DNA from 2 places in the Fictibacillus sp. S7 genome. Region 2 is predicted to be linked to the other one. Evidence: riboswitches for the same ligand, from Rfam matches in the RefSeq annotation. Region 2 holds a riboswitch; the other holds the start of a gene.
The links. A riboswitch is a leader RNA that binds a small molecule or an ion and turns the genes downstream of it on or off. The one in region 2 is predicted to bind cyclic di-AMP.
Positions count from the first base shown of each region.

Region 1 (16,114 bases), 510 kb from region 2:
TTTCATAGCTCTCCCAATTTCTAGCCGCTTTTCCGATTCCTCCGTATACGACAAGTTCCTCCGGCTTTTCTGCTACTTCTGCATCAAGGTTGTTCATTAGCATCCTTAGTGCAGCTTCCTGTACCCATCCCTTTGTATGAAGTTTTTTTCCGCGTGGAGCAGAAATTCGTTGAATAGTATCTGACATGTTACGTTTCCCCCTTTTATCGTTGCATTTCTTTTGGATTTTCACCGGACACATTAATGAGGCTATCCCAGCGATTGTGTTTGAGCCATTCGTTCATTCTTTCAATATCATTTGAAAACATACGGTCCGATGTGATCGGCGGGCAGATTGAACTGGCCTGTTCATAAATTTTTCTTGTTCTAGGTGCCATCCGGTCAATTCCTCTGAACCTTACCGCCTGAAGAGCACAAATGAGTTCGATGGCAAGCACCCTTCTCACATTTGTGATGATCTGGTAAGCATGCCTGGCGCCGATCGTTCCCATGCTGACATGGTCTTCCTGATTGGCGGACGAGGGAATGGAATCGACACTGGCAGGATGAGCCAGCGTTTTGTTCTCTGACACAAGAGAAGCCGCACAATATTGCATAATCATTGCTCCCGACTCAATTCCAGGGTTCGGACTTAAAAAGGCGGGGAGATCACTCAGCTGCGGATTCACCATCCGCTCAATGCGCCGTTCCGAAATGTTGGCAAATTCAGCCATAGCTATACTGAGAAAATCCATCGCCAGTGCTACTGGCTGGCCATGAAAATTGCCGCCGGAAATAACTTTCCGTCCTTCATCAAAAATGAGGGGATTGTCTGTCGCTGCATTGATTTCGATTTCAAGTTTTTCCTTTACATAGCCCAGCGCCTGCCAGGAAGCTCCATGCACTTGAGGAATACAACGGATGGAATACGCATCCTGTACCCTTGCTTCTCCCTGTCTGGTCGTCAGCCCGCTTCCTTCTAAGTAGGAGAGGATCCGCTCTGCAACCTCACATTGTTCCTTGTAGCCCCGGGCGAGATGGATTTCTTTATCAAACGCATCTGTAATGGCCGTTAACCCCTCCATCGTCATTGCCGCAATGGATTCCGCCTGGCTGGCCAGTTGTTCCGCCTCCAGATAGGCTGCCACCCCCTGGGCAGTCATGGCCTGCGTCCCGTTGATCAATGCCAACCCCTCTTTTGCCGTAAGAGTAAGCGGCAGGATTTCCTCCTGAAGCAAGGCTTCCATCGCAGCGATTCGCTTCCCGTGATACCACACCTCCCCTTCCCCGATCAATACAAGAGCCAGATGGGAGAGCGGAGCTAAATCGCCGCTTGCTCCGAGAGAGCCCTGCTGGGGGATAACCGGATGAATCCGATGGTTTACGAGCTTCAGCAACGTTTCAACCACAACTCGTCTGACGCCGGAGTAACCCTTAAGCAAGGCATTAGCACGCAAGACGAGCATAAGGCGGCTGACCTCTTCCGGAAACGGTTCACCTACCCCGCAAGCATGACTTCTGATTAAATTCATTTGCAGCTTTTCTGTATCTTCAGGCGCAATATAGACATCGCTCAGCTTTCCAAAACCGGTGGTGATGCCATAAATTACTTCTCCCTGATCCACAATCCGCTCAACAGCACTCCGGCTCTTACCTACCCTCTCCATACTTTTTTTACAGGCAGCAACCTGTTCACCGTCTTTCATGATTCGTTTTGTTTCCTCAAGTGTCAGCGTATTTCCTGTCAAAATGACCATGACGATTCTGCTCCTTTTCCCCTTTAATGAAGTGCAAACAAAAAGAGGCTGCATTTAAAGAAACAGGCACACCTGTTGTCTTAAAATACAGCCCCCTGATCACTAATCACTATGGGCTTTTGTTATCTTTTGTTATATGTGGTTAATACCGAGTCCAATGGCTTCATGTTCAAGTCCCTTAACGGGGGCGCCAATGGTTCCATATAAAGCTACAGCAATCCATTCTCCTTCTTCGGGCTGCTCATATGGTTGGCCTCTGACCACGGAAAAACGCAGACCGACGGTGCGAAGAACAGTTCCCAACTGAACCTGGCCTCGTGTTACACCATGAAGCGCTTCCATAATCGCATGGTAGAGTGCATGAGCCTCCCGGTAGACGCTGCCGTTGATCACTTCATTCTTCTTGGCTGCTGTTTCAATCGCTGCAACAATTTTATTGGATTCCATTGAGCCTACCTTGCCGCTGCAATGAATCCAACCCAGTTCTTCCACGCTTTCCTGCCGGGCTTCATCCAACACATAAAGCATGGCAATCTTACCGATTCGCTTTTGTTCTGCAAGTGACATCCTACCACTTCTTTCGATCTTTCCACTAATGGCTGAGTACTATCCTCAGTGTATTCGTTTCTGAATTGTTCGTCAATTCCCTTTCAACAACTTATCACTTTAGCGAATCAGCACAACCCAATGTATAAACTAGCAATCTAGCGGACAAGCTGTAGGTAACAATTCATGAAAGAGAGTGATAGTGTTGATAACCGTACAAAAAGAAATCGTACGAGCCACCATGAAACGGCAGCCTGTAAAAAATGAAACCAGCACTGATTTTTTTATCGGGTATGATGAGCAGGATATACCTTTTCTTATTCTTCCAACGGCACCCGGACTATTGCTTGAGGATGAATGCTATGGCATATCTTTTCAGCGTGATGAGTTTAATCCTTACAAATATCACCTGGATACGCATATTGCACCGGTCGATCTGAACAGGATCCGGATGTTTATTGATCATCTGGCTTTCTTTTTCGGCCCTGACCACAATATGCTCAATTCGTACCTTCAGGCTTCCGGATATCAGGCTTATGTCTGCTGGAGCGAGAAAAAACAAGGGGAAATGATACGAGAAACCTTGATGAAATACGGATCTGTGAGCACAAAGGACGAAAAGAAGAGATACAGTGACCTCCTCTCCCAGCTTCTCGGCAGTTAACATAAGATGGTAACTTTTCTCACTTAATAATTGTTGACAAGCAAGCTCTTCGACAATATACTACAAATAGTTTGAAAATATAAATTTTCTATATTTTCTATTTATTTTAAAAATGGAGGCATCTATGAATATACTTCGAAAAAAATCCATTTCCGAGATGCTGGCACAAAGCCAGCAAAAAGGGCTAAGCCGTTCACTCGGAGCATTTGATCTTACCTTGTTGGGTATTGGCGCTATCATCGGAACCGGGATCTTTGTATTAACAGGAGTGGTTGCTGCCGAACATGCAGGCCCTGCCCTGATTCTTTCGTTCATTATTTCTGGACTCGCCTGTGCGTTTGCTGCTTTCTGTTATGCGGAATTTGCTTCAACGGTCCCCATTGCAGGCAGTGTTTACACCTACACGTACGCAACCCTTGGTGAAGTATTTGCCTTTTTGATCGGCTGGGACCTTATGCTTGAATACTTGCTGGCGACTTCAGCCGTTGCCACCGGTTGGTCCGCCTACTTTCAGTCACTGATCGCAGGATTTGGTCTTCACTTGCCTGCAGCACTGGCTTCCGCTCCCGGAACAGGAAAAGGCGGTATAATCAATCTTCCCGCTGTTATTATTATTTTGATCATTACAACCTTGTTGAGCAGGGGCATTCGCGAAAGTGCCCGTGTAAACAACATTATGGTTTTCATCAAGCTGGCTGTAATTGTGCTCTTCATCGTGGCTGGAATCGGCTATGTCAAACCGGACAACTGGTCACCATTTATGCCGTTTGGCTTTCAGGGTATCGTTGCCGGAGCCGCTACCGTATTCTTTGCTTATATTGGTTTTGATGCGGTTGCGACCGCGGCAGAAGAGGTCAAGCGTCCGCAACGCGATCTGCCGCTGGGAATCATCTGGTCGCTTGCAATCTGTACAGTACTTTATATTATTGTGTCCCTCATCTTAACGGGAATGGTGCCATTTGCCAAACTAAATGTGGCAGACCCGGTTTCTTTTGCTCTGCATTATGTGGGACAGGATTCCATTGCCGGTCTTGTATCAGTAGGTGCCATAACAGGAATTACCACAGTGCTTCTCGTCATGCTTTTTGCTCAGGTCCGCATTTCCTATGCAATGAGCCGTGACGGTTTGCTGCCTCCCGTTCTTTCGAAAATCCATGAAAGGTTTAAAACACCATTTAAAAATACATGGCTGACTGGATTTGTAGCAGCAGGGATTGCAGGATTTATCGATTTGACTACCCTTGCCCACCTCGTGAACATGGGGACATTGTCTGCTTTTGCACTCATTGCTGTTGCTGTTTTGATATTAAGGAAAACCCATCCTGATCTTAAACGTTCGTTTAAGGCCCCATTTGTTCCAGTCCTGCCAGTCCTGACCGTCATCTTCTGTCTGTACTTGATGATCAGTCTTCCGGCCATCACATGGATTTCATTTGTGATTTGGATTTCTATAGGTTTAATCATCTATTTCCTTTACGCCCGCCGAACAAGCAACCTAAATAATAAATAAGTAAAAAAGAACGTGTGCGTACTTACCGCACACGTTCTTTTATCCTGTAAACAGATCTCCATCCGGATAGCGGATATTCGACTTATCGGGTCTTGCAATTGAAAACGCGAGTGTAAGCGGCCCGATTTTCCCCAGGAACATCACGCAAATAATAATAATCTTTCCAATCAAGGTCAATTTAAAGGTAAACCCCATGGTAAGCCCCACTGTACCAAATGCCGATACCACTTCAAACAGAATCGTTAAAAATGGAGCTTTCTCCGTCATGGCCAACAGCATGACCCCCGTAAACACAAGCAGCATGCTAATGGTGGCAATGGCAAGGGCACGAAGGATAATTCCTGTTCTTATGGTCCGCTTCAGAACGGTAACTTCATTTTTTCCCCGCAAAAACGTAAGTACTGCAAAAATAATCACTATAAACGTCGTCAGCTTGATTCCACCACCTGTAGAAGCGCTTCCTGCTCCAATAAACATCAGCATAATCATAAAGAGCAGGGAATCCTGCCTCATGCCAGCGATATCAATTGTATTGAACCCTGCCGTTCGGGGTGAGATTCCCTGAAAATAGGCAGCCCATATCTTCTCCCCCAATGATAAATGACCCAAGGTGTGCGGATTATTATATTCAAACGCGTAAAACACGAGAATGGAAACCACGTTGACAAACAGCGTGCTCCAAATCATGATACGAGAGTGGAGCGATAAATCTTTCCACTTTTTGCTGTACCAAAGGTCAACCAGTACTGTAAAACCAATCCCACCGGTAATGATCAATAAGGTAATAACAAGATTGACCGTCGGATCGCCCACATACCTCACCAAATTGTCGGGCCACAGGCCAAATCCTGCGTTGTTATAGGCGGCTACGGTGTGAAAAATACTGTAGTAAATTCCTTTGCCCCAGCCAAGATCCGGTACCCATCGAAAAGAAAGGAGAATCACCGCAATGGCCTCAATCGACAGGGAAAAGATGAGAAGATTTCTGACCAGACGGATCACTCCGCCAATGGATGGCTGATTTAAGGCTTCCTGCATGATGAGACGCTGTTTAATGCCAATCCGTTTACCAAGCATAAGGACAACGAGAACGGCAAATGACATGATTCCGAGCCCTCCCACCTGGATCAGGAAGAGAATGACAATCTCGCCAAACAGGGTAAAAGTAGAGCCGGGATCAACCGTCACCAGGCCTGTTACTGTAGCGGCAGATACCGCCGTAAAGAACGCATCAATCCAGCTGACCCCTTTTTCAGATGCAATGGGCAGCTTAAGCAGCAAGGCTCCGGCCAGCACAAGCACCAGGAAAAGAAGGGCAAGGATTTGGGGAGGATTGAGCTGGATTGGTTCATACAGAAAAGCTCTCCGTTTTTCAACCTTCAGAGCCACTGAACGTTACACCCCTTCATTTTCAAATGTATTGAGATCTCTGTTTTGGCCAATCACCACAAGCATGTCCCCTTGTCTCAGCACCACATTTGCTATCGGAGAAACAAGAATATCATTGCCTTTTTTAATAGCCACGATATTGCACCCATATTTGGCACGGATATCAAGCTCGGTTAACGTTTTACCAGCCAGCTTGTCTGTTACCCCTACTTCGATAATGCTGTGTTCATGAGAAAGTTCAATAAAATCGATAATTTTTTCGGAGGTGATCAACTGGGCCACACGAAGGGCCATATCCCTTTCCGGATGAATAATCCGGTCTGCTCCAAGCTTATCAAGGACTTTATGGTGATAATCATTTGTTGCCTTGACCCATACCTTTTTAACACCCTCTTCTTTTAAGAGAAGGGTCGTCATAATACTGGATTGGATGTCTTCACCGATTGATACGATGACATGGTTAAAATTACAGATACCGAGCGCTTTCAATGCCTTTTCATCCGTCGAGTTTGCCTGAACAGCCTGGGTGGCAATATTGGCGAACTCATTGACCCGTTCGATATCCTTGTCCACCGCCATGACTTCATAGCCCATTTTTGCAAATTCCCTGCATATGCTTCCGCCAAAACGGCCCAATCCAATGACCGCAAACTGCTTGTCCATTTTTTTCTCTCCTTGTACGTCAAATATCCCATTAGTTGGCAAATAAAAAAGACCATCAAAAAAATGGTCAGTCACTATTCAAACTGTCCCTTTCTTCCTTGTTTAACGCTTACGAGGTTAGCTGACGGATTAGGAATCGGAAGTATCCCCTCTTTATTAAAAAGATTCACCCCAAATGATTGGTTCCCCCGCTTTTAAGCTTATACAAAATCTTAAAATTAAGCGATCTAAAGGTTATGTAATTTTGAATAGTTATAATGTAATCCTGCAGGAATCAAATGTCAATCCTTTCTTTCCTTCCTTCATAAAAGGTTAAAAAAGACCCGCCGCCTGCATGCCAATGATGGTGAATCCAAGCAGCCAGACATAGATGGCAAAGCCTTTTAACGATCCCTTTTTTACAAGGGCGATCATCCACTTAACCGCCAAATACCCAAAAACCGCCGACATCACCGTACCGAGAAACAAGGAAAAAAAGGAGAGCTTTTCTGCCTGGCCCCCGAGCACATCTTTTATCTGCAGAAGACACCCGCCGGCAATGGCCGGAATGGACAGCAGAAACGAAAAATAGGCAGCTGTCCCCCTGTCAATCTTCCTGAAAAGCGCAGCTGCGATGGTCAGGCCTGACCTTGAAACGGCGGGCAATATGGCCGCACCTTGAAAGCTTCCGATCAGAACCGCATCCATTAGTGTGATGTCTTCCAATTCCTTATAACCCCTGGATTTCATGGAATCGGCAAGCCAAAGAATACAGCCGGTGGCGAGAAATTCCCAGCCAACCGTAATTCCGGTTCTTGAGATTTCCTCAAAGTAATCCTTAAATGAAAGGCCGATAATGACAGTGGGAACGGTTCCCGCAACGAGAAGAAGTGACAGCCGGCTAAAAGGCTGACGAATCAGTTCCTTTATTTCTTTCCAATAAATCGTCATAACCGCGATTAGTGTTCCAATGTGAAGCATGCTGTCCAGAAACAAGCCTGCTTCATCCAACCGAAAGAAATGCCTGCCCAGCAGCAAATGGCCTGTGGAGCTAATCGGCAAAAATTCGGTTAATCCCTGTATGATCCCCAACACCACTGCTTCAATCCAATCCATTAGATCACCTCTTATCACACAGCATGATAAAGGTTATTCACTTGGGGACAAGGATAGTACAGATTTGGAGAACCTGGGGGTGCGACTTTTACAGAACTCCGGAAAACAACCTGGCAGTTGATTCCTTCGTCCTTTCCCATACGCTCCTTTTATAAAAACCTACGGGTCTGATTTTTTCACTGTCCTTTATATCTTCTTCATAATGTTCCACAAGCTCCTCGATGGACGAGGTCCCAGTGAGAAACACGTTGACTTCAAAATTCAGATGAAAACTCCTCATGTCCATGTTCGCCGTTCCGATGGAGGCAAGGTCTCCATCGACAATGATTACTTTTTGGTGCAAAAATCCTTTTTTATAGGAATATATTTCGATCCCGCTGCGCAGCAATTCCGGAAAGTAGGACCTGGTGGCATATTGGGTAAGAAACCCGTCATTGATTTCCGGTACCATAATCCTTACCTGAACCCCTTTTCTCGATGCAATCCTGAGCGCAGTGCGAATGGACTCTGTCGGTACAAAATAGGGTGTGGCAATCCATATCGATTTGGTGGCACAGGAAATCATGGAATAGTATAGATCACTCATGATGCCTTCCTGGGTATCCGGACCGCTTGGGACCACCTGAACGGCACCATCCCCCTTCACTGGTGTCGGGGTTAAATATTCTTCGGTTTCCAAAAGGTATTCGTCACTTACGTAATCCCAGTCGAGCAAAAATATGGCATGCAGGGTTTGCACCGCTTCCCCTTCCATTACCATGTGGGTATCTCTCCAAAAGCCCATCCGCTCATCTTCACCCAAATACTCAATCCCGACATTCAGGCCACCAACAAAGCCGACAGCACCATCAATCACAATGATTTTACGGTGATTTCGAAAATTGAATTTTTGGTTGAAAAATCCGTACTTAATAGGAAGGAAGGAATACACATGAATGCCTGCCTGCTTCATCCGGTCTACTTCGGCAGCAGACAGGGATAAGCTTCCAACAGCATCATACAGAAAACGGACCTCCACGCCTTCTTTTGCTTTTTCAATCAGAATATCTATGATTTCCTTTCCCAGGCGGTCCGATCTGAAAATGTAATACTCAATATGTATATAGCGTTTCGCTTCTGAAAGCCGTTTCTTAATTTCAGGAAATGTTTGGTCTCCATTTTTTAAAATGTTTGTTTGGGTAGCTGTATTTTGAAAGGTCATTGTGACGTTGTGGGAGAACCGGGCAAAGCATGCCTGATGATCATTAAAATCAGAGAAGTCGGGTTTTTGCTCCCTTTTCGCCAACAGCTGAAGCTCTTCCCGGTCATGTTTGCGCTTTGTGCGAAACAGGTGTCCTTTTAAGTAAAGCTGACCGGAATAAAGATAAAAGATATAGCCTAAAAGCGGCAAGAAAATCAGGGCATAGATCCAAACCAGAGTATGCTGCGCTGTCCTGTTTTCCAAAACCAGGGAATATAATGTAATCAGGATGATGGAAGCATACAGGGCAGCGAAGCCCCATTTCCAAAAAAAGCCCAGGTCAGAAAAAATAATGACATATAGTGCAGCGACCATTATAAGCACAAAAATAAATTCAATAATCCGTTTCATGGTACATTCTCCTACTGCTAATGGATTTATATGAAAAATTCCCTATAAAACCTTTCTTTAAACAGAAAGAAGGAGAAAGAACTCCCCCTCTTACCATTCGTCCCGATCATGTTCAAATAAATCAATGACCCCAAGCACAATGTGCGCCAATCCAAAGCCAAGCAGAACCTTTGAAAGACCGGAATATTTTCGGGTGGATGCGCCAAACGAAAAAGAGGCCAAACTCACAATGATTCCCAGTACAGTCGGGATCATCCCTTCTCTTCTCAGCATAACAGCACTACCTCCTTAAGCTGGAATAACCTTAGTATTTTCAACTTTACGGGGAGTATGATACACAAAGGAGGTTTTGACACAAAAAAAACAACGGGAAAAATTCCCGTCGCTTTAAGGGGCCAAGGTCAAGGCTTTATGCTGCTTAGTGTCATTTCCGAATTTATCATAAATCGTAATCAGTGCTTCTAGGTCGTCCCTGGAAATTCTGCTCAGCAGATTTTCCATGCTTTCAAGCCGGCGCTCTTCCGCTTCTTTTAATATCCCACTGCCGGTTTCAGATAATTCAAGATATACAATCCTGCGGTCTGCTTCACTGCGATAGCGCTGCACATAATTTTTTTTATACAGTCGGTCTACGGCTACAGTCACAGCACTTGGCTTTACTTCAAGGACCTCCGCCAACTCCGTAACCGTCCAACGGTCCCTTTCCGAAAGCATTCTCATAAGGATGTATTGGGTCCGTGTCAAATCTCCATCACCTGTTGTTTCCGGATGCAAACTTTTTGACAGGATATAATGAGCCACTTCCAGCTTTTCTACATATGCCTTTAGTCCTTCTATTTTCATTGAATAGAGTCCCCCAACTTTATGATCTAATAACATTATACTAAAAAATCTAAACATTGGAAATTTATTTTTTTGAAAATTTGGATGTCCTAGGCTGAATGGCCCATTATAAAGACAAAAGGTGATGATTACTGGAAAATATATGGCGAAGTGAGTAGAAAAAAAGGTTGCTGAAGAGAGGCAGCTGGTGGAAGGCGAAATACGAAGCAGAAAAATGGGCTTTTTCATCATGGCACTTGTCCAGACTTCAGCCGGCATACGAGCATAATGTAATCATGTAGAGAATATCACTCTCTCTGCCGGCCAGATGTCTCACCGGCAAAACAGCACTTCCCCACCCCAATTCTTCATCATGCGTTCGGCATTTTGCCATAATCAAAACGATTATGGCCTTTTTTTATTTTTTGGGAAGATGAAACGATGAGTATAGGTCTGTAAATTTGGACAGTTCAGCCGGCAAATCTCCTTTTGTAAACACCTGCTGAATTTCCCGGTGTGTAATCTCCATTCTCGACAGAGCGGGGTAAATGGAGAAATCCGATTTCTGGTTATACCGGGTTCCGATGGTTTGAAAAGCCTGGAGTGTGGATTCTTCAATGCCATTCACGTATTGGTGAATCTGATGAATTTGCTGCACAATCATTAAATATTCAGCTTTTAATCGCTGCATTTCGTCAATTTTCTTTTTCATGGTCCTTGTTGCCGCAGCAACTTCCCGGTCTCTTGCCTGCAACAGCGTATCAACAAATTCCCTCATCCTGTCATTTTTGCTTTCTTTCAATTCATCGAGAAGTTCCATTGCTTCTCTTTCTTTTGCCAGGAGACGAAGATACTCATCCTTGCTTTCATGGAGAGTTTCGATATCTACTCTTGAATTTCTTCGGCCGTATTGCCCAAGCAAATGCTCATATTCTCTTGAAGCTGTCTCCTTTTGTCTGTTAATCACTTTCCAACGATCATGGGCCTCTTTTATACGTTGCTCATAATCCTTGCTCATTTGATTGAATTGCTTAAGTTCGGGATACACACTCTTTGCTCCTTTCATCTGGATCGAACGATAACGGAAAAATTCTCCTGTTACAGTATTCGTTAAAGGATTTTGGTTTAGCGGCCTCGAAACATACACAGTTATGAACAATACATAGTAGAAAGAGGAACAGCCATGAAACGAGTTATCGTTGTCCGGCATTGTAAGGCATCAGGTCAGGAAAGAAACGCTGTCCTTACATAAGAAGGAATAGCCCAATCACAAAAGTTAAAAGCCCTTTTAATGATGAAACCCTTTGACCGGATCATTTCAAGCCCCTTTGTCCGTACTGTGGATACCATCGAGCCCCTTGCACACTTCAAAAACCTGCCCATCGAAACAGATGAGCGCCTGGGAGAACGAATACTGTCTCAAATGGATCTGCCAGACTGGCTCGATCACCTTGAATATTCGTTTACCAACTTTGAAGCAGTACTTGAAGGTGGCGAATCCAGCCAGCGCGCAACCGACCGTGTTAGTGAGTTAATACGAGACATCCAAGCCTCTCCGGATCAATGTACCGTTCTTGTGACCCATGGGAATTTATTTGCGCTCTTGTTAAGAAGGTTTGATGAGCGCATCGGTTTTCCCGATTGGAAGCAGTTCTCCAATCCCGATGTGTATGAGATCTTACTGGATGAGGGTCTTGCCCAAAAAATCCGGCTGTTAAACTGGGAGTTGTTTCCAAACCCCCAATCATGGTCACCTATACCCGAAACCTGTGTTGTAGCTAACATCACTATACAAAAACGGGAGGAATTCATCCATGAAAAAGGTAGTAGTAGCTTCAATTCTAGGTGCATCTCTTTTTGGTGCGAACGCAGGGATTTCACATGCGGCTGATTGCCCGCAATCACAAAACGTACAGGTACAGCAGGGTCAATCCAATGCTGATATCAATAAATTAATCGAATCTCTAAAGGAACAAGGATTCGATGTACAAGCTCAAAACGTTGAGCAAAAACAAGCTCCAGCTCAAGAAAAAACACAGGCAGCTCCAAAACAAGAGCAGCAAAAAACAAGTGAAGCGCCAAAATCTGACGCTGCAGCAGGACAGCTTACAGCTGATGAAAAACAAATGGTTGAAAAAGTAAACCAAGAGCGTGAAAAAGCAGGAGTAAAACCACTTCAAGTGGACATGGAACTAACTAAAATGGCCCGTGTAAAAGCACAGGACATGATCGATAATAACTATTTCGATCACAATTCACCTAAATACGGATCTCCATTTGATATGATGAAACAATTTGGTATCCAATACCAAACAGCAGGTGAAAACATTGCTGGAAACTCTTCAGTAGATGGAGCTCATACTGCACTTATGAACTCTCAAGGTCACCGTGAAAACATCCTTAAATCCGACTACACTAAAGTCGGCATCGGAATTGTGGACGGTGGAAAATACGGTAAAATGTTCGTACAAGAATTTACTGGATAATAATGATTTTGAAAGGGGCAGGCCTTAAGGGCTGTCTCTTTTTTTGCTTACAGATAGAACAATCGGAACAAAAAAGCCAACGAAACACCTGCTAAAGCAGTATGGTTAAAGTCAACTCTCAATGTGGCTCATTTAGGGAGATAAAGGTAAGGATATTTCAAAGGTCGTCCCTTTTCCCACTTCACTTGATACATCCACGGTACCTTTATGGTTTTCAATAATTTTATAACTGACCATCAGTCCGAGGCCGGTCCCATCTTCTTTCGTCGTATAAAAAGGTTTTCCAATTCGGTTTAACACTTTGTTGGGCATACCTGTTCCGTTATCGGTGAATGTGAAGTGAATATACTTGCTATCTTTGCGTTTGGCTGTAATTGAAATCTTTCCACCAGCATTACTTGCTTCAATCGCATTTTTAATCAGGTTGATAAATACTTGTTTCATCTGAAACGGATCACAATGACTATCCGGAAGATCTTCTTCGCACACAAGATCGAGCGTGATGTTTTTTAAGATCGCCTGTGTTTCCAGGAGAGAGACCGTTTCCTTCAGCGTATTGACCAGGCTGATTTTCTGTACCTCCTGGCGGTCCGTTTTGGCGAGGAGCAGAAATTCTTTAATAATATGGTCAATTCTATCCACTTCGTTCAGAATAATGGAATAATACACCTCATGAGCCTGTCCCTCGTTTTGCATGAGCTGTACAAAACCCTTCAGGCTTGTTAAAGGATTACGGATCTCATGGGCAACACCTGCAGCCATTTCCCCGACTACATTTAATGTTTCTGCTTTGCGCAGCCGTTCCTGGGTTTGCCTTCGCTCGGTAACATCCTGTAAAATCCCCAAATGGATCCCGGGAAGAATATCTTTTTTCCCCGTAAACTCAATCAGCCTTTTATGTGCAGTACCCCGGTTAAACTCCCACCTGTACGCAGGGTCAAGCAAGAACAAATCCCAATTGAGGGTTACATCAAATCCAGGCTCCCCGACGATAAACGCATCTATCCTGCTCCGTTCTACATCATAAGGACTGATTCCGAGCAGCCGGCGGGCGGCAGGATTGGCATCAAGAATGACACGGTTATCATCCAACAGCAGGGTAGGATGGATACTATGATTAAATATTTCTTTATATTTTTGCGACGATTCCCTTCGCTCTGCAACGGGATAATTGTTTCCGGAATAATCTGCAGTAGCACCTGCTACTTCGATTACTTTCCCATTGGAAAAGACAGGGGTAAGCGAGGTATACAGGGTTCTTTTTGCATTACCGGTCCTGTAAAAACACGGCACCCCGCCAAATGCTTTTTCAAAATAGGGCTTCAATTGTTCTGCCGGCTGACCGGTGGCCATTTCCCCCGATCCCATAAAGTGAAAACCCAATTCATCGGCTATCACGCCTTCCGAGAAGGTGATTGTATAGTTTCCGGCAGTTGTTCGTTTTAGTCGAAAATAGTGGACTGAATCCATTTCCAAGGTAGTAATCTGCATATCCTCCCTTAGAGGTTTTTCTTGCGTCCTCTGCAGTTTCATCATTTTCACCAATGATCGTTCAACCATGGTTATACCCCTTTTCCTCCATAGTTGGATTGATATAGCCTCTATTCCCCTTTTACTATTTCGCTAAAAAGTCAAAAACTCCTAGTATTCGAATTGCCTAATTTTTCAATGTAAAATTTTAGGATAAAAAGACTAAAACCCCCGTGAAAAGGGGGTTATTTGGAGCGTTTAATAAACTCTGACATAAGACTAGGTGATAACGCGCCAATAATTTTTTTTTGGACCACTCCGTTGGAATCAATCAAATAACTGGTAGGAAGCGAAACAGCCTGAAATTTTTTACTGACTTTCCCCTCCCGATCAAGCAGAACCGGAAAGGAGGCTTTTCGATGCTCTACATAATCGGAGACTGCCTCCGTACTTTTTTCCGTATACCTTAGATTGATTGCCACAATCTCCAGTTGATCATCTTTATGGCGGCTGTACATTTTCTGCATATCCGGCATTTCTTTACGGCAAGGAGGACACCATGTAGCCCAAAAGTTCAAAATGACTTTTTTCCCCCGAAACTCTTTTAACGAAACGGTTTTCCCTTCCAACGAAGTCAAAGCAGCATCTGGAAGGGTATTGCCGGGCTTCAGGCCTGTCTGTCCGTTTCCGTTCACCGGTTGAAAGCTTTCTGTCGGCTTTGGATTTTCATGGACGCTGTGGGATTCCTTCTGTGACGTCCAGACACCAATCCCGATCAGTGCAGTCAGTACTAAAATCATCAATAATGGTTTTGTTTTCATGAAAAAGCCCAGACCCCTTTTTTTCTCCAAAGTTTAACAAACACTTCCTGTACCCCATCTTCGGCGGTATCCTTACTCTGGGTCATTCGGAAGGCAAAGGAAAACAGCAGTTTTTCATATCGATCGTAAATCTGCTCCAGGGCTGATTTATCCCCATTTTGAACTTTGGTATAAAGTTCAAAATCAGTAAGCTTTGACATACTATTCTCCTTAGGTTGGTTTTACTGCTATTATACCGATTGAGTTTCTCTTTGTCTTATCCCATCGGAAAGTAGTTATAAAGCTAACGTACGAAATTGACATTTGGATGACTTTTTTCGTAAATTCTTTCACCTGTCTCCCACTATTGACCTATAAATATCCGTTTGAATCAGCCGATATACATAATATACGAAAATAGCAAAAAACGAGGATGAAACAGAAATGGACAAAACATCAGTTATCGGCATCATCACGGGCATTATTGCCATAGGAGCCGGGATGGTTCTAAAAGGGGTTGCACTTTCTTCCCTGTTCAATCCTGCGGCATTACTGATTATTTTTGCAGGGACGGCAGCAGCCATATTGATTGCCTTTCCGGTACATGAAGTAAAAAAGCTTCCCGGCCTTTTTAAATTATTGTTTACAGACCAAAAGGTCGTTCCCATAGAAGAATTGATCCGTCTCTTTATCCAGTGGGCGACGATTGCAAGAAAAGAAGGTCTGCTTGCTCTAGAGCCGATGTCGGAAGAAATTGATGATTCTTTCTTAAAGCAGGGAGTTAAAATGATTGTGGATGGACAATCTCCTGAATTTATAAAAGATGTTTTATTGAAAGATCTCGAGACCATGGAGGACCGGCATTTAAGCAACGCAGCCATTTTTACACAGGCAGGAACGTACGCGCCGACACTGGGAGTGCTGGGAGCTGTGGTGGGTCTTGTCGCCGCCCTGAGCCACATGGACGATATTGAAGCGCTTGGCCATGCTATATCCGCCGCGTTCATTGCCACCCTGTTTGGTATTTTTACGGGATATGTTTTATGGCATCCTTTTGCAAATAAACTGAAGCGAAAATCACAGCACGAGATCTTCCTCAAGGAAATCATGATTGAAGGCATCCTTTCCATACAAGATGGAACCTCTCCAAAAATCCTGGAAGAAAAATTATTAACGTATGTGCCATCCAGTGAACGAGAGAAGGTTAAGGAAGGTGTAAATAATGGCTAGAAGGAAGAGGAAGAAGCACGATGATCATGTGGATGAATCCTGGCTGGTTCCCTATTCAGACATGCTGACCCTTCTTCTGGCACTGTTCATCGTTCTGTTCGCCATGAGTGAG
Region 1 covers NZ_QJKL01000001.1:2,181,699-2,197,812, forward strand. The annotation lists gene hutU (urocanate hydratase) at 1-187, opposite strand, end outside; gene hutH (histidine ammonia-lyase) at 204-1,736, opposite strand; gene hutP (hut operon transcriptional regulator HutP) at 1,869-2,303, opposite strand; gene DMO16_RS11165 (hypothetical protein) at 2,479-2,946, shown strand; gene DMO16_RS11170 (amino acid permease) at 3,071-4,456, shown strand; gene DMO16_RS11175 (TrkH family potassium uptake protein) at 4,496-5,839, opposite strand; gene DMO16_RS11180 (potassium channel family protein) at 5,852-6,508, opposite strand; cyclic di-AMP (ydaO/yuaA leader) riboswitch at 6,600-6,743, opposite strand; gene DMO16_RS11185 (undecaprenyl-diphosphate phosphatase) at 6,821-7,603, opposite strand; gene cls (cardiolipin synthase) at 7,692-9,194, opposite strand; gene DMO16_RS11195 (asparagine synthase) at 9,285-9,467, opposite strand; gene DMO16_RS24285 (MarR family transcriptional regulator) at 9,582-10,037, opposite strand; gene DMO16_RS25175 (hypothetical protein) at 10,285-10,410, opposite strand; gene DMO16_RS11205 (hypothetical protein) at 10,435-11,082, opposite strand; partial or broken gene DMO16_RS11210 (histidine phosphatase family protein) at 11,200-11,742, shown strand; gene DMO16_RS11215 (CAP domain-containing protein) at 11,831-12,502, shown strand; gene DMO16_RS11220 (ATP-binding protein) at 12,635-13,993, opposite strand; gene DMO16_RS11225 (TlpA disulfide reductase family protein) at 14,218-14,793, opposite strand; gene DMO16_RS11230 (RNA polymerase sigma factor) at 14,790-14,993, opposite strand; gene motA (flagellar motor stator protein MotA) at 15,217-16,002, shown strand; gene motB (flagellar motor protein MotB) at 15,995-16,114, shown strand, end outside.
Region 1: it holds a riboswitch for cyclic di-AMP, as region 2 does, so the genes downstream of both, DMO16_RS11180 (potassium channel family protein) here and DMO16_RS13915 (APC family permease) in region 2, are expected to answer to the same signal.

Region 2 (16,114 bases):
ATGATCGAAAATGGCGGCGATCCGGAAACGATCGTTAAAGAGAAAGGCCTTGTCCAGATTTCGGACGAAGGCGCAATCCGCGAGTTTGTAGTGGCTGTTCTTGACCGCAACCCGCAGTCCATCGAGGACTTTAAGAACGGAAAAGACAAAGCCATCGGATTCCTCGTTGGCCAGGTCATGAAAGAGACCAAAGGGAAGGCAAATCCTCCATTGGTTAACAAATTGATCGCTGAAGAATTGAAAAATCGTTAATTAGTGTGCTGCCGGACGTGTTCCGGCAGCTTTTTTGTGGCGTTGAGGGGGCTGGTAAGGTGAAATTGGGTGGGAATCGAGGTTAATTGGGCGAAATGTCGCGTTAATTGAGCATTATTTAAATTAATTGGGCGAAAAACCGCAGGAATTGAGCATAACTGAGAATTCAGACTTCTTCCCCACGGGAATCATTTTATTAATTTTCTCCAACTTCTTTAGAAAAAATCGACAAACCAACTAAAACCCTCTCCGCACAACGCGTGAGAGGGCTTTTTTACATGCACAAAAAACGTCGAAACTTGCGTACGATTGCCTGTCCGGAAGACCCTGGAAAAATGGTATGATTCAGGTAACAGAATCGGGGGTGGGGCATTGAGAAAGGCAGGGGCAGTTGCAGCGGCATTGCTTGTAACCGTGTTAACTTCATGTCAGGGTTCCATGCTGGCGGATGGCGAACTCAAGCTGGAAACGCATTCGAAAGGTCATTATCCACGGTCATACAAACCGGTTTCCATTGATAAAAGCGAGAATGTTCTACCGTTTAAGGCACACCTTCCACAATACATTCCATACAAGTACAAAAAGCCCAAAGTGGTGATTACCGATTGGGGAAAAAAAGAAAAACTTCAGCTGGAGATGCAGTACATAAGGAAAGACGAAAATACGCAAAAAGGCTTTATTGCGATTAAAATTTTCAACCATAAAAATTTAGTGAGTGATTTGATCAAGCAAAATAAATATGAAGAAACGCTAAAGCTGGCTGATGGGACAAAAGCATACTTTGCCTACTTTGGAAACTATGCCGAGCTGTTTTGGGTTCGGGATGGGGAGGAGTATGATCTTCGGCACATGTTTGCCTCAGAATACACCCAAAAACAGCTAAAAAAAGAGCTTTTGGGAATTGCTAATTCGATTGAATAGAAGGGGACAGCTTATGAAAATGCTAAAAAGTGTTTCATTCATTTTTGCCTTGCTTCTGGCAGTTCAATTTTTTTCAGGAAGTCATGTTTCAGCCAGTTGGACCTATCCTTTTGTGGTCTGGGATCATTACACATATTCAATTAGTGAGGAATATGTGGATCAAGTAGGGAAAGAGATCGGTGAGGTGACAAAGTATTCCGACCAAGAAGGAGCATACACTGGAAACTTCTCCAATCAATATAAAAAAGGAACAAAGTATTTCGAGATCAAAGGCATCAGCACTGACAAAGCGATTGCCGTTCAGGAGCCTGGCGGAAAATATATAAAGGCCATCCGGGAACACAAATATCAAGAAGCCAGCCTGGTGGGGAATTTTATGAGGGAAGCCGAAGCCAATCCATGGATAAGTTTTCTGGTATTGGTGGGAGCAGCATCTGTTTTGATTGTTTCATGCAAGTCACTAAAAGACAAATTTCATATAGAAGACTGAAAATGAGGCTGGCTCTCTGGGAGTCGGTCTATTAATGTTATAAACTGATACAATGAAATGGATACTAGACCACTTTTGAAGGAGCCATAAAATATGAGCTGTGAGGTTGTAAGAATATTTGATGATCAGATGAAGTGTGTTGGACAGAAAACAAGAGAACATGTACATAGAGACGGGGTATGGCATGAAACGTTTCATTGCTGGTTTACTTTGTTGGAAGGTTCAGAGCGTTATATTTTGCTCCAAAAACGAGCAGAAGTGAAAAAGGATTATCCGAACCTGTTGGATATTACTTCGGCCGGACATTTAATGGCTGATGAACGGGTTCACGATGGGACAAGGGAGATCGAGGAGGAACTTGGCGTTTCCGTTTCTTTTGAAGAGCTCATTCCACTTGGAATCATTAAAACGGAAATCAAACAGGATGCTATGTGGGACCGTGAATTTTGCCATGTTTATTTGTACAATTGCGACCGGATGCCGGCCTTTACTCTTCAAAAAGAAGAAGTCGATGCCATTTATAAAATCAGGCTGCAGGATGGTGTTGATCTGTTCAAAGGGAACAAACAGGAAATCAAAGCTGTTGAGGTTTATCCGGATCAACAGAAAACGCGAGTGGACAAAACAGACTTCGTGGATCAAGTGGATTATTATACTGACGTATTTGAGCGGATACAGGAAACGATAAGGAAATGAACAAAATAAGGACTGAATAGCACGAGAACTATTCAGTCCCTTTATGTGAAGGACGGCCTTTGATCGAATAGCTCGGTCCGTCCTTTTTTTGTTTGACTTTTTCTTTTTTCTCGGTCATTTTTTTCATGACGTTCCGGGCGTTTTTGGATTCGTCACTGTCCGAATGCAGGCTCATTCCCTGGCCATAGTTGGCCCCGATGTTCAATTTGCCGTTCAGATCCTTGATGCCAAGGTTGGCAAAATTATTGGTCAGGTCGTATTTATCAATTCTCAGGGTTTCAATATTGATATGTTCTATGACAACAGGCGGCGTGCTGTCGTTGTTCTTTTTTAATTCCGAAAGCTCGGCCTGCAGCTGTTTAAGGTGCAGGTGAATTACTTCCATGTTTTTATCATGATTTGTAATGGCGTTGAGTATGGTTTTAAAAAAAGGCATAGGCTACCCCGCGCTTCCGTTAGCATTGATGATCGGCTTGTACTCTAGTCTATGAATATAAAAGGAGAACATGTCTGTTTTCTCCGTTATCCAAAAAGAGAAAGGAAGGATACAAATGAAATTTTCCTCATCTAAAGTGAATCTTGGGTTTCTCGATCTGAACAAAATGGGTAACAATTGCTTGCTTTCGTTTGGCCAGACGGTTCGAAGCCGGGTCTATAATACGACGAAAAAGAATTCGGCTTTTGGCGAGAGCAATGGGGATTTTCCTCAGCATACGGGTGAGACATACAGAACGAACGATAATGATGTGATCGATAGTGACGCGAAAAACAATCACCGCTAATCAATCCGGATATTCCGTTCAGGCGCCAGGTTGCGCATGATCCTTACTTCCAGCACCCCATTGAAAAATCGGGCAGCCGTACGGGTCTCATTGATCAGCTCGGGAAGTTGAATGGTCCGCTCAAAATGACCGGTTGGCCGTTCCGCTTTAACCACTGTAGCATCCTTGTAGGGAGAGTGAAGCACTCCTTTGATCGTCAGGTTGTTGGCAGACATGGAGAGATTCACATCTTCCTTCCGGATGCCGGGCAGATCAACCACAACCATCCATTCCCGGTTGTTCGTATAAATATCGACCTTAGGAAATTCCGCCTCAGAGGACGGTGCACTCTGGTTGGGCTGGTAATGGTTATACCGGTGCCGTGCATCCTGCTGGTTATTGACCTGGGCAATTTGTCCGCCAGGCGGGCCATCAAAGATACTGTTCCAAAAATCGTTTCCCTGTACCTTTTGCGCCAGCTCCAGCCACTGTTTCAGTTTATCGACGTCCATTCGTTGCCACCTCCGGATTCAAGCAAACATATTTACAGGGAACAAACATATATTTAGGGGAAAAGGAGGGAGAAATTAGTGGGTTCACCTTCTATTGTTATAAATATTTTTCTTTTTAAAATTAATTCCTTTGAAAATGCGTCGGCGGTTAATATCGGAGAGAATTACTTGTCTGACTGGCACAATTCAGATAAAAAAAATCAGGGGTTTGGCCAAAGCTTTGGGGATGATGCGAGGTTTATTGGAAACGACAATTCAGTGGATGACCGTGATGCCGTCGATTCACCGGTTACGCAATCATCCTACGGGCGGGAAATTCCATCGCTGATTGAGAAGGTCTGACAAAAAAGCAGGAGGTTCACATGGTGCTGTTTTCACCCATGGTCGTCAACATGCTTGGGTTTAAAGTCAATACAATGGACCGCTCAGCCACTCTTGGCTTTGGGCCGGTCCAGCAGCTAGACCTGTTCAGCTCAAACAAAATCAATCAGGGATTCGGGGAGGACAACGGTGACCTTACCGTCGTTAACCTGCCGATCATCTGGGTGGCTGATCAGGATGTCATCGATTCAAACTCTGTGAAGAACAGTGTGCTGTAGCATAAGGGCCGTCCTTGAACGGCTCTTTTTTTTCCATTCAGCTCGGAGAAGGAATTCCGTAAGAGCCGGAGAAGGATTCAGCAGAAGATGATAGGGAGGCAGAACATGAATCCTTTTAAAGAATGCAACAGGGATGATGTAAAAGATTTAATGGAAGAATACATACAAACTTTAAGCTCGCCCATCGATTCCTTTTTAGAAAATCATATTTTGAATTCGAAGTTTTATCAGATTTACGCCGGCTCCTTCATGATTGGGTATTTTGCCATTCATAATAACGAAAAGATGACCCAGTTTTATATCCGGCAATCACACCTTCATCTTGCGCAGGATACGTTTAAACAAGTGCTGGAGTGCTATTTTATTCGTTCATTATTTGTTCCAACATGTGACGAACTCTTTTTGGGTTTGGCGTTGGATCAGGATTTTAAGATCGAAAAACAGGCCTATTTCTTTCAGGACAGTAAACAACAGAGAGCGTCAGAAAGTCTTTATTCCGGCGGGGAGTTCCGGCTGGCAAGAGAAGAGGATGTTCCTGGAATCATAGCGATTTCCGCCGATTTTTTTCAGCAGGCAGATGAAATGGCAGAAAAAGAAGAACTGTTTACCTTCACGATGGACGATACTCTGCTTGGAGTCGGAGTCTTTGAACGCAGCAAGCTCCTCAACGGATATGCCAGCATCGGTATGTTCACTAAAGAATCTTATCGTCAGCAGGGAGTCGGTCAAACCATCATCCATCATTTGAAACAATGGTGCTATGAACATCACATGATTCCTATTTGCGGCTGCTGGTACTACAATACCAACTCCAAAAAGACGCTGGAACGGGCGGGGATGGTAACCAAAACAAGACTATTAAACTTTGTCAGATGACCGGGGAATGTACCGAAACTAAAAAATAATGGAAGAAAAAACAAGTGAAGATAACGAACTGTGGTTTATCTCCCCGCAGGATGTGGAAAAGTACATTGTTAAATTTTCCAATCAGACAGGGAGGCTACATTATGGACCAGGATCAACGCCGTTATCCGACCGATACACCACCCGAACAGCAAAACCGGCTGCCGGGCATTGAAGAGAACATGTATTTGCGTCCGCAATTCGACCGTGCGGAATATAAGGGATCAGGCAAATTAAAGGATAAAGTGGCACTGATTACCGGAGGCGACAGCGGGATCGGACGGGCTGTCGCTTCGTTATATGCGAAGGAAGGCGCCCATGTGGTTATCGTATATTACGACGAGCACCGGGATGCCGAGTTTACAAAAGAAGAGGTGGAAAAAGAAGGAGTAGAATGTCTTCTTATTCCGGGAGATTTGCGGAAGGAAGCGTTCGCCAAGGAAGCGATTCAGAAGACGATTGAGAAATTCGGCAAGCTCGATATTCTCGTCAGCAATGCCGCTACAGCAATCTTGAAGGACCAGATTGAGGATGTTCATTGTGAGGACTTTGTCACCACCTTTGAAACAAATGTGTTTGGCGCGTTCTACATCACCAAAGAGGCCGTACCGCATTTGAAAGAAGGCAGTACCATTATCTTCACGACCTCCGACTCGGCCTACAAGGGGCAGAAGAACGGGTTGGATTATGCATCCTCCAAGGCGGCTGTTCTTGGCTTTATGAGATCACTCTCGCTTCAGCTTGTCGACCGGGGCATCCGGGTAAATGGAATTTCGCCGGGACCGATTTGGACACCACTTATTCCGGCGAGCCAGCCAAGATCTACGGTGGATACCTTTGGCCAGGAAACTCCCATGAAACGGGTTGGTCAGCCGGAGGAGCTGGCACCGGGCTATGTGCTTTTGGCTTCAGAAGATTCTTCTTACATGTCGGGACAAGTGATTCATATTAATGGCGGCATGGTCGTCAACGGTTAAACGATTTCAGACAGGCAGCTTTTTTGCTGCCTGTCTTTTTTCATGCGTGAAAAAGGATTCCAAACAGCAGAAGAGAATGTAATGGATGGGGAAATATGACGCCCGGAGGAGGGATGCCCAATGGAACTGATACTTGAAAAAGCAACTCTGGAAAAAAAGAATGTACTAAAGCAAATGCTGGAGCTGTACCGCTATGATTTTAGTGAATTTGATAGCTCGGATCTAAATGAAAACGGTCAGTATGGCTATGCCTATTTGGATGAATACTGGCGAGAGGAAGGGCGTTATCCCTTTTTTATAAAAGTGGACACCCGGTATGCGGGATTTGTGCTTGTCCGCAAAATCAGAGATACGTATGCGATCGCTGAGTTTTTTGTTATGAAGAAGTACCGCAAAATGGGGATTGGCCGACAAGCGGCCTTCCTTACGTTTGACCGGTTTCCGGGCAAATGGGATGTGGCGCAGATTCCAAAGAACAAACCGGCACAATCCTTTTGGGTCCGGATCATTGATGACTATACAAACGGAGAATTTACCGATCAGTTTTCTGAAACCGATCAGGTTCGGTATCAGACCTTTACAACATCCAAATCAGTTACCAGGGAGGCCGTAAAATGAATGCAAAAGAAGTGCTGCTCGAACAGCTGGATGCGTTAGAAAACAATCACTGGTTCGTATCGTTGAAAAACTCTCTCGTGGGGCTGACAGATGAGCAGGCGGCATGGAAAGAAACGGCGGAAAGCAATTCGATTCGCGAAATCGCCAATCATCTCATTTATTGGAATGAACTTTATTTAAACCGCTTTCGCAGTGCGGAACCAGCAACGGGTGTGAGCCTGGAGAATGATGATACATTTCAGGATCACGAAGAGCTGGACTGGAAGCAGACGGTGGATAAGCTGAATAATCTTACCGCGCAGTGGTATAAAGCAGTGGAAGAGGCGGACGAAGCGCGGTTTGACGAGAATGCCTATCGAAACCGGGAAGCAGCATGGGGCAGTGTCATCGCTAACCTCACCATTCATGTGGCCTATCATACCGGCCAGATTTTGTTCGCCCGTAAAAAGCAGGGCAGCTGGAATCCGGAAAACGGTGTCCACTAAACACTGAAACTTTTTAAAATGTGATATCGTATATAGGATAGACCGTAACAAGGAGAGGAAGAAAACATGTTAAAGCGCCTAGCTTCAGATGCATTGGGATTAAGTGATGTCGGGAGTGTGATCAAGCCGGCCGATTACGACAAGGTGGACGCCGATGATTACGTCTTTCATGAGGACAATGAGAAGATTTATTTTCTGATCAAGTCAAAAACAGATGAATACTGCTTTACGAACCGCGCGCTCATCCATCTGGATGGAACAAGCGCCGTCAGCAAAAAACGAATGCTCCACCGGTACAGCTACAGCGAGAACACGATTTCCAACGTTTCTTTGGAAACTGCGGGAACGGTGGACCTCGACGTGGAGATCAAGTTTGTAATTGGATCGGTTCCATTTTCCATCGATGTGCACAAGAAACACATTGAAGAGTTAAAAGATTTGTATAAATCCCTAAGTAAAATTGCGGAGATCGCTTATGAGAACGAGTTTGCCCTGCAATATGCCCAGCAGAGCATCAATGTGGCATCCACGACGCTCAGCCGCGTCCAAAGCAAGGAGAATGAATTGGTGGAAAGCTTCAACCAGTTGAACGATGCCGCTTTTACGTGGCTAATGGAAAGCCGCAAAGAGTACCATGTGAAAGATTACGGCTATGTATTTGAAAAGTATATTAATAACTAAGTAAGGCAGGCTGCATACAGCGGCCTGTTTTTTTATGCAAAAGAGTTTAAGCGGTTTTCTTTAGCAATGGAATATATTTGAAAGAGGATTTAGTCTGGCTAGTGAAGAAGCAAAGGAAATCACCCATGTATGGAGGACCTATGAATAAATTAAAATCCTGGGCTAGAAAACTGAAACGACAGATTTATATTTTGTACTTTGCCTGCAGAGATAACAGGGTCTCTTGGTATGCTAAAGCATTTACCGCAATGGTGGTAGCTTATGCTTTCAGCCCGATTGATCTTATTCCTGACTTTATACCTGTTCTTGGGTTATTGGATGATATCATCCTGGTACCTGCTGGGATCTGGCTGGCTTTGAAAATGATACCCAATCATGTTCTGAACGATTGTGAGGAAAGGGCAGAAGAACTGATCAGACAGAAAAAGCCGAAGAACTGGATGGCAGGCGGACTCATTCTGCTCGTTTGGGCTTTGATTTTTGTATGGATTATAGGAAAGCTCGTAAAAATTTATACATAAGGAGAGCAATATGATTTGTGAGTCAGAACAACTGGGCCATTATTTAGTTGAAACGAAAGAAGTGGACTTTTCCGATCAGGCTATTGCCGCTTTGGCCGACAGGCTTTTTCACCCCTCTCAATCTGAACTGGAAAAGTTAAAAACGGGCTTTAAATACGTTCGGGACGAGATTGCACACTCGTGGGATATCCAAAGCAGGAGGGTCACCTGTTCCGCGTCTGAAGTTCTTACACATAAAGAGGGAATTTGCTATGCCAAATCCAATCTGTTGGCTGCACTGTTGAGAAGGGAAGGAATACCTGCAGGCTTCTGCTATCAACGGCTGATGCTTTTTGATACACCTGAAAAGGGATATTGCATTCATGCATTAAACGGGGTCTATCTAACATCAATGAAGAAATGGATACGCCTTGACGCTAGAGGCAATAAAGAAGGAGTGACTGCGGAATTTTCCGTCGATAAGGAAAAACTGGCTTTTCCTGTTCAAATGGAGCAGGGAGAAAAAGATTATCTGGTTATTTATACCGCTCCGCATCCCAAAACCATTGCGGTACTGAAGGACAATGACGATGCACTCGAAATGTATCTCAACCGGTTGCCAGAAGATCTATAAGAGGAGACTTAGCTTTATAATAGGCTTTCTGACGTTTATAACACGGTTGAAAAGGTAATCACTGCTCTTCAGAACGATAAACCCATTTAAAAGGCATCCATTTGATCTGGGATGCCTTTTTCACTTACTGTTTATTTTTTCTTTCTCTTCAATATCCTTTACCACATCCCCGATCGTTACGCTGCCCAATGCCTTTTCGAGTGCGCTTTGAGCGATGGACAGGATAGGGAAGATGGTCTCCTGAATATTGCGGCCAACCATACACTCAGGATTAGGGTGGTCATGAACACTGAACAGTTCATTTTCCTGGACGACGTTGACGGCCTTATACACATCCAGAAGTGTGATTTCATCGAGGTTCTTCGCAAGTTCTGCGCCAGCTACTCCGGGCCTGACGTTGACGAGCCCTGCATTTTTTAACATTCCCATAATTTTTCGGATAACCGCGGGATTGGTATTTACACTTCCTGCGATAAACTCAGATGATTTTGTTTCATTTTTATAGATCTCTAAGAGAGAGAGTATATGAACGCCTACAGAAAATCGGCTGCTGATGGACAAATTGGTCACCTTCTTATAGTAGCGGATAACGTTTAACCTATAGTACTATTATAGCGTAAATCCATCCTGTTGACAAAATGGTTACATGTAATTACAATGATTACATGTAAACGAAATGATTACAGCATAATTTTGTAATGGAGGGAACAGATGATGAAAATTGGAGTTATTGGTGCGACTGGTAAAGTTGGAAGTCTTATTATCAATGAAGCGATAGAAAGGGGACATGAGGCGACGGCCATTGTCCGGAATGCCGGCAAGGTCAAAAATGAGAAAGCAGATGTACTGGAAAAGAATATCTTCGACCTGAAGACGGAAGATTTAAAAGCCTTCGATGTGGTTGTTAATGCGTTTAATGCACCACCAGGAGAGGAGCATCAACACGTTGAAGTTGGCCATCTTTTAATCAAGGCTCTAAAAGGGTCTTCACAAACCAAGCTTTTTGTTGTGGGAGGCGCAGGCAGCCTGTTTGTAGATGAGGCACAAACGACCCGCATGTTGGAAACTCCTGACTTTCCAGAAGCGTATTACCCAACTGCTTCAAAGGCGGCTGAAAATTTGAAGGAATTGCAAGGTTCAGACGGGATCAACTGGACATATCTTAGTCCCGCCGCCTTTTTCAATCCAAATGGCAAACGTACCGGTTCTTATCAAAAGGGGAAAGATCAGATGATCCTGAATTCTGAAGGTGAGAGCTATATCAGCTATGCTGATTATGCGATTGCAGTGCTGGATGAAATTGAAAAGCCACAGCATGAAAATCAGCGTTTTACAGTCGTTGGCGAAAAAGAATAACGATACGATCAAATACCATTAGTGAAAAGCTAATGGTATTTTTTATTTTAGAAAGCATTACTTTGTACAACCTAGTAACATGAGCTGTTTTTAATCTGCTTCCATTTTCTCAGAAGCATCTCCTTGTTCAAAAGCAGGACCGCCATACAGATCATTGATTTCCCTTTTCAGCGTATCCAGAAATTCATCAGATAAAAGGGGTTCTTTCTTTTCCATCATGACATACTCTCCTCTCAAAAATAATTAGATTTTCGAAGGTTTTATAAATAAGATTACCGATTAATAAAGGTTTTAATCTTTTTATTTACAATTGCCGAAAGCAGGAGTATGATATACGAAGTTTCAATTTCTTAAATCGCTGAAACCTTAGTGTGCGGGGGAACCATCTGGATGCATAAATCCATCCACGGGGTGAATCCTTTTAAAGGTAGGGCTACTCTTGAGGCCCGAATCCGACAGCTAACCTCGTAAGCGTTTTTAGAGGCAAGAAGGTGAAGCTTGTGCGACTAAAATTATAATGTCCACAGGTCTATTTACGTCGGCTTGTGGGCTTTTTTAATACCTTTTTATAGTCATCAAGAGATCAATTTTAAATGGTGGTGAATTCAATATGTTAAATTCCTTGAAGAGGTTATTGATCGGAAGACCCCTCAAATCAACTGAGCTGGGTGAACAGAGGCTGAATAAAACGAAGGCTTTGGCGATTCTTTCTTCCGATGCTTTATCATCAGTCGCCTACGGGCCTGAACAAATATTGATTGTTTTATTTACCATAAGTGCAGCTGCCTTCTGGTATTCCATTCCGATTGCCGTTGGTGTACTCATTCTGCTTACTGCTCTCATCTTATCCTATCGGCAAATCATCTATGCCTACCCGCATGGCGGAGGAGCTTATGTGGTTTCCAGGGACAATCTCGGGAAAAATCCGGGATTAATTGCAGGCGGATCGCTGCTGGTGGATTACATATTAACGGTAGCCGTTAGTGTTTCAGCGGGTGCGGATGCGATTACTTCTGCGTTCCCTGGTCTGCATCCCTATAATCTGCCAATTTCAATTGTGTTTGTTCTGTTTCTGACTACCCTGAACTTGAGGGGAGTCACCGAGTCAGCCTCCATTCTGGCTTATCCGGTTTACTTATTTGTTGTGGCCCTGATTGTCATGATCGGAGTTGGTGCGTACAACATTGTTACCGGTCATGTGCCTGAAAACTTACACACACCGGTCGGTACACCAGTTGCCGGTATCAGCCTCTTCCTGCTGCTGAAAGCTTTTGCTTCAGGAAGTTCCGCCCTTACCGGTGTTGAAGCAATTTCAAATGCTATTCCAAACTTTAAGGATCCTGCACCAAGAAATGCCTCGCGAACGCTTATGGCAATGGGAGGACTATTGGCCATCCTGTTCTCGGGGATTGTGTTCCTTGCCTATTATTACGGCATCACCCCGAATGCCACAGAAACGGTTGTCTCCCAAATTGCGGATGACACGTTTGGCAGAACCTTTATGTATTTCTTTATTCAAGGTACAACTGCATTAATCCTTGTTTTGGCTGCAAATACTGGTTATTCGGCCTTTCCGCTTCTGGCGGTAAACCTGGCGAAGGATAAATTCATCCCGCGCATGTTTACGATTCGCGGTGACCGGCTCGGATACTCCAACGGTATTATTACGCTTGGGGTGGCGGCGATCCTTCTTCTTCTTGTGTTCAACGGGAAGACGGAGCATCTTATCCCGCTGTATGCGGTTGGTGTGTTTATCCCGTTCACCCTGTCCCAGACAGGGATGATCTTGAAATGGATGAGGGAAAAGCCACAAGGCTGGGTGCTTAAACTGATTACCAATGCTACGGGAGCACTCATTAGTTTCATCGTCACCATCATGTTCTTTTTAACTAAATTTCCGCAAGTGTGGCCGGTGCTCGTTTTCCTGCCGCTTATCGTTCTGCTGTTTCACCGAATCAAAACGCACTATGATCTTGTGGGTGAGCAGCTGCGCATCAATCCGAATCAGCCGCCAAAACTTGTTGAAGGAAATGTAATTATTGTTCCTGTAGCAGGAATTACGAAGGTCGTAGAAAACTCAATTAACTTTGCCACTTCACTCACAGATCAGGTTATTGCTGTTTATGTGGCATTTGAGCGGGAAGATGAACATGCGTTTGAAGAGAAATGGAAAAAGTGGCAGCCAAATGTGCGGCTCGTTACTCTGCATTCCTCCTACCGAAGCATCATTATGCCGCTTACGAAATTTATTGATACAGTTCAAAACAAAGCGGAAGAAAACAATTATCGGGTAACGGTATTGATTCCGCAGTTCATCACCAAAAAGAACTGGCATAACATTCTGCATAACCAGTCGAGCCTGCTCATCCGGGCCTATCTGCTGTTTAAGCGGGATGTCGTGGTGGCTACGGTTCCGTTCCGTTTTAAAAAATAATACGGAATACAAAAAAACCAACTTTGAGGAGTTGGTTTTTTGTTTTGTATCTGAAATTAAGGTGCTTCCTTACGTTCGCGTAAAAGGATATTGGGAACGAATCGGATATAAATGAGTTCACCGGCAAGCTCCACGATGGTTTGTGTTACGATGATGGCCGCTACCAATGTGCTCAATTGACCCGGTAGGGATAATGCCAGAGGAAGCACGACAAGCGAATTGCGTGTAGAACCGCTGAAAATCAGGGCGCGGCCAGATCCAATATCAAGCTTGAACCACTTGACCATTAACCTGGAAATGAACGGCATGATGATCATAAAAGCAATATAGACAGGAATGACTTTGATAATCAGGTCCATATTGGTTGATAATTTGCCGATTTGAGAAGATACAACAACAAAAAGCGTAAGAGCCATGAATGGAACAGGAAACCAGGCTGAGGTATCTATGATTTTACTTCCGACTGATGACTTTCTTGCAAATAGCTGCAGGATCACAGCAAGTCCTAAAGGGATAACAATGAGAAAAATAAAGGCTTCAAGGAATGGACGGGGGTCTACGATTTCAGCCGCCTCATTTCCAATCAACAGCCATAAATACAGTGGCAACAGCAGCATCTGTGTAATGAAGAGTATAGGCGTAGAAGTAAGGATGATCTTTTCGTTTCCTCTTCCCAGAGCGGTAAAAACAATCACATAATCAATACAAGGTGTAAGTAATACCAGATAAACTCCAAGCAATAACGGCGGATAGTCGGGCAGTAACTTTGATAGAAGCCATACCACAATAGGAACAGCGAGATAGTTCACCGTTAATAAAGCCCAAATAAAACGGCGATTTGCCAATGACTCTTTTAAAGAAGTAAATGGAATCTGTGAAAACATGCTATACATCAGGATAGCGATGACAAAAGAAATGGTGGCATCTAATTTGGCCCCAATATCAGGAGCGGTTAATCCTAGTCCGGATGCGGAGATCAGTACAATCACATACAGCCAAACTTGGTTGTTTTCTAATCTTTCTCTGGAAATCATTAATTTTGTTTCCCCTTTTTCGTATTCTGCATCTTTTTCTAGTCCTTACGCTACCATTTCGATTGGTTAAAAATCAATAATAACCTTTGTAGAAAAAGGAAATACAGGCTTGTTCTTGAAAATTTATTTATGTAGAAAGGAGAGGATACGATGCAGAAGGTAACTCCGTTTTTGTTGTTTGAGGGAAAAGCGGAAGAGGCGATCCGTTTTTATACGTCCACGTTCAAGGATTCGGAAGTTGGAAACATTCTGTACCAGGAAAATGGGATGGTGCTGTATGCGACGTTTACGATTAAAGGGCAAAAACTGATGGCCATTGACAGCATGATCGAGCATGGTTTTACGTTCACTCCCGCTCTTTCATTATTTATAGAATGTGATTCCGGTGAGGAGCTGGAGGAAATGCACCACAAACTGTCGGATAACGGGAAGGTGCTTATGCCGATTGCCGATACACCAATCAGTGAAAAGTTCTCCTGGGTCGAGGACCGCTATGGGGTCTCCTGGCAGCTGAACATGATGAAGAAATAGGAGAGATGAATACAAGCAAAGCTGGTCAATGATACATTTTTGGCCGCGGCAAAAAAATGGGGTGAATGAAAAATACTTAATCGACTTCAGTAGCGGCAGTGTTTATATCTTGGAAAGGATGATGAATGATGCGGAAAATTACGGTGCTGAACCGAGTATCAGTGGACGGGTATTTTGCGAGTCTGAATGAAGCCGCGTTTGGAATGGATTGGTTCATTCAGGATCCGGAAGTGGACAAAGCGGTCCGGAGTGATGAAGAAGAAGTATCAGCCTTCATCTTCGGTGCAGATACGTATAGAGGGTTTGAACGAAGCTGGGTGCCCATGCTCAACGATCCCAACACTCCGCAGTATTTAAAGGATGTTGCCCAGGTACTCACTGATAATACCAAAATTGTTTTTTCAACAACTATTAAAAAAGCCACATGGGAAAATACCGAGCTGTACAGGAGTGACCCGGTAGAGGTAATTACAAGGGTTAAGCAGGAAGAAGGCGCCAATATTTTGATTTTTGGAAGCGGATCAATCGTGCAGCAGTTGGGAAATGCAGGCCTAATTGATGAATACATGCTGATTATGACGCCTGTCATTGCGGGCGAAGGGAAGGCGATGTATCAGGGGATGAAACAAACCGCTCTGACACTGATAAGAACCCAGGCGTTTGAATCTGGCAATGTGTTATTACATTATCAGACCGCTAAATAGAAATAGATTTTGGGTGGGGAGGAATCGAAAGTGGTTATAAGAGAAGACGATTTAACAGGAACCGAAATCAGGTCACTGATTGGGGAGCACCTTCAGGGAATGCAGCTGCATTCGCCCCCGGAAAGCATTCATGCCTTGAATCTGGACGGCTTACGGAAGCCGGATATCACGTTTTGGAGTGTATGGACGGACGGCGAGCTTATGGGCTGTGGCGCATTAAAGGAACTGGACGCCCGGCATGGAGAAATCAAATCCATGCGCACGGCAACCTCCCATTTGAGAAAAGGAGTAGCGCAGAAGCTTCTCCAACATATCATTGCCGAAGCGAAACATCGGGGCTATGAGCGGCTGAGTCTTGAAACCGGCTCCATGGAAGCCTTTGAACCGGCGAGAAGGCTTTACACTCGTTTCGGATTTGAGGAGTGTAGGCCGTTTGCTCATTATACCAACGATCCGAACAGTGTGTTTATGACAATGAAACTCTAACCATATGTTTTCTTAACATTTGCTTCAATAAGGGTTTATAAAGGCCCTTTATACTTGAAACGTATTCTACTATAGCGTTTAAGGGGAGAAAAGCAGATGAAAAAGAAGGTTATAGGGACGGTTATTTCAACAATCATGATCAGTTCACTGGCTGTTTTTGGAGCGGGGCCAACGGTTTCAGCAGCTGATAAAGGCCATCAATCTTATGGGAAAAGGGGGTTTGATCTGGAAGCCCACCGCGGAGGAATCGGGCTTACGGTGGAATCCACCATCGCTTCCTTTTCCCGTGCTCTGGAGCTTGGGGTGAGCACGCTGGAGCTGGATGTGCAAATTACAGAAGACCACCAGGCAGTTGTTACGCATGACCGGCAAATTTCGGGGGCCAAATGCCGGGATACAAAGCCCGCTTTTGCAGGCGATCCGGAATACCCGTATGTTGGCAAATACATAAAAAATCTGACACTGAGTCAGATTCGGACGTTGGACTGTGGTTCCTCTACGCTGTCCCAGTTTCCGGGACAGGTGGCAAGCCCTGGTGCC
Region 2 covers NZ_QJKL01000001.1:2,696,097-2,712,210, reverse strand. The annotation lists gene gatB (Asp-tRNA(Asn)/Glu-tRNA(Gln) amidotransferase subunit GatB) at 1-252, shown strand, start outside; gene DMO16_RS14005 (hypothetical protein) at 625-1,173, shown strand; gene DMO16_RS14000 (hypothetical protein) at 1,187-1,663, shown strand; gene DMO16_RS13995 (NUDIX hydrolase) at 1,757-2,359, shown strand; gene DMO16_RS13990 (hypothetical protein) at 2,388-2,795, opposite strand; gene DMO16_RS13985 (hypothetical protein) at 2,911-3,141, shown strand; gene DMO16_RS13980 (Hsp20/alpha crystallin family protein) at 3,138-3,632, opposite strand; gene DMO16_RS13975 (hypothetical protein) at 3,711-3,974, shown strand; gene DMO16_RS13970 (hypothetical protein) at 3,998-4,231, shown strand; gene DMO16_RS13965 (GNAT family N-acetyltransferase) at 4,337-5,107, shown strand; gene DMO16_RS13960 (SDR family oxidoreductase) at 5,239-6,111, shown strand; gene DMO16_RS13955 (GNAT family N-acetyltransferase) at 6,232-6,729, shown strand; gene DMO16_RS13950 (DinB family protein) at 6,726-7,214, shown strand; gene DMO16_RS13945 (PH domain-containing protein) at 7,281-7,895, shown strand; gene DMO16_RS13940 (YkvA family protein) at 8,036-8,416, shown strand; gene DMO16_RS13935 (transglutaminase-like domain-containing protein) at 8,427-9,029, shown strand; gene DMO16_RS13930 (Rrf2 family transcriptional regulator) at 9,150-9,590, opposite strand; gene DMO16_RS13925 (NAD(P)-dependent oxidoreductase) at 9,744-10,385, shown strand; gene DMO16_RS13920 (hypothetical protein) at 10,476-10,604, opposite strand; cyclic di-AMP (ydaO/yuaA leader) riboswitch at 10,732-10,875, shown strand; gene DMO16_RS13915 (APC family permease) at 10,996-12,819, shown strand; gene DMO16_RS13910 (arsenic resistance protein) at 12,876-13,853, opposite strand; gene DMO16_RS13905 (VOC family protein) at 14,004-14,384, shown strand; gene DMO16_RS13900 (dihydrofolate reductase family protein) at 14,513-15,088, shown strand; gene DMO16_RS13895 (GNAT family N-acetyltransferase) at 15,119-15,574, shown strand; gene DMO16_RS13890 (glycerophosphodiester phosphodiesterase) at 15,671-16,114, shown strand, end outside.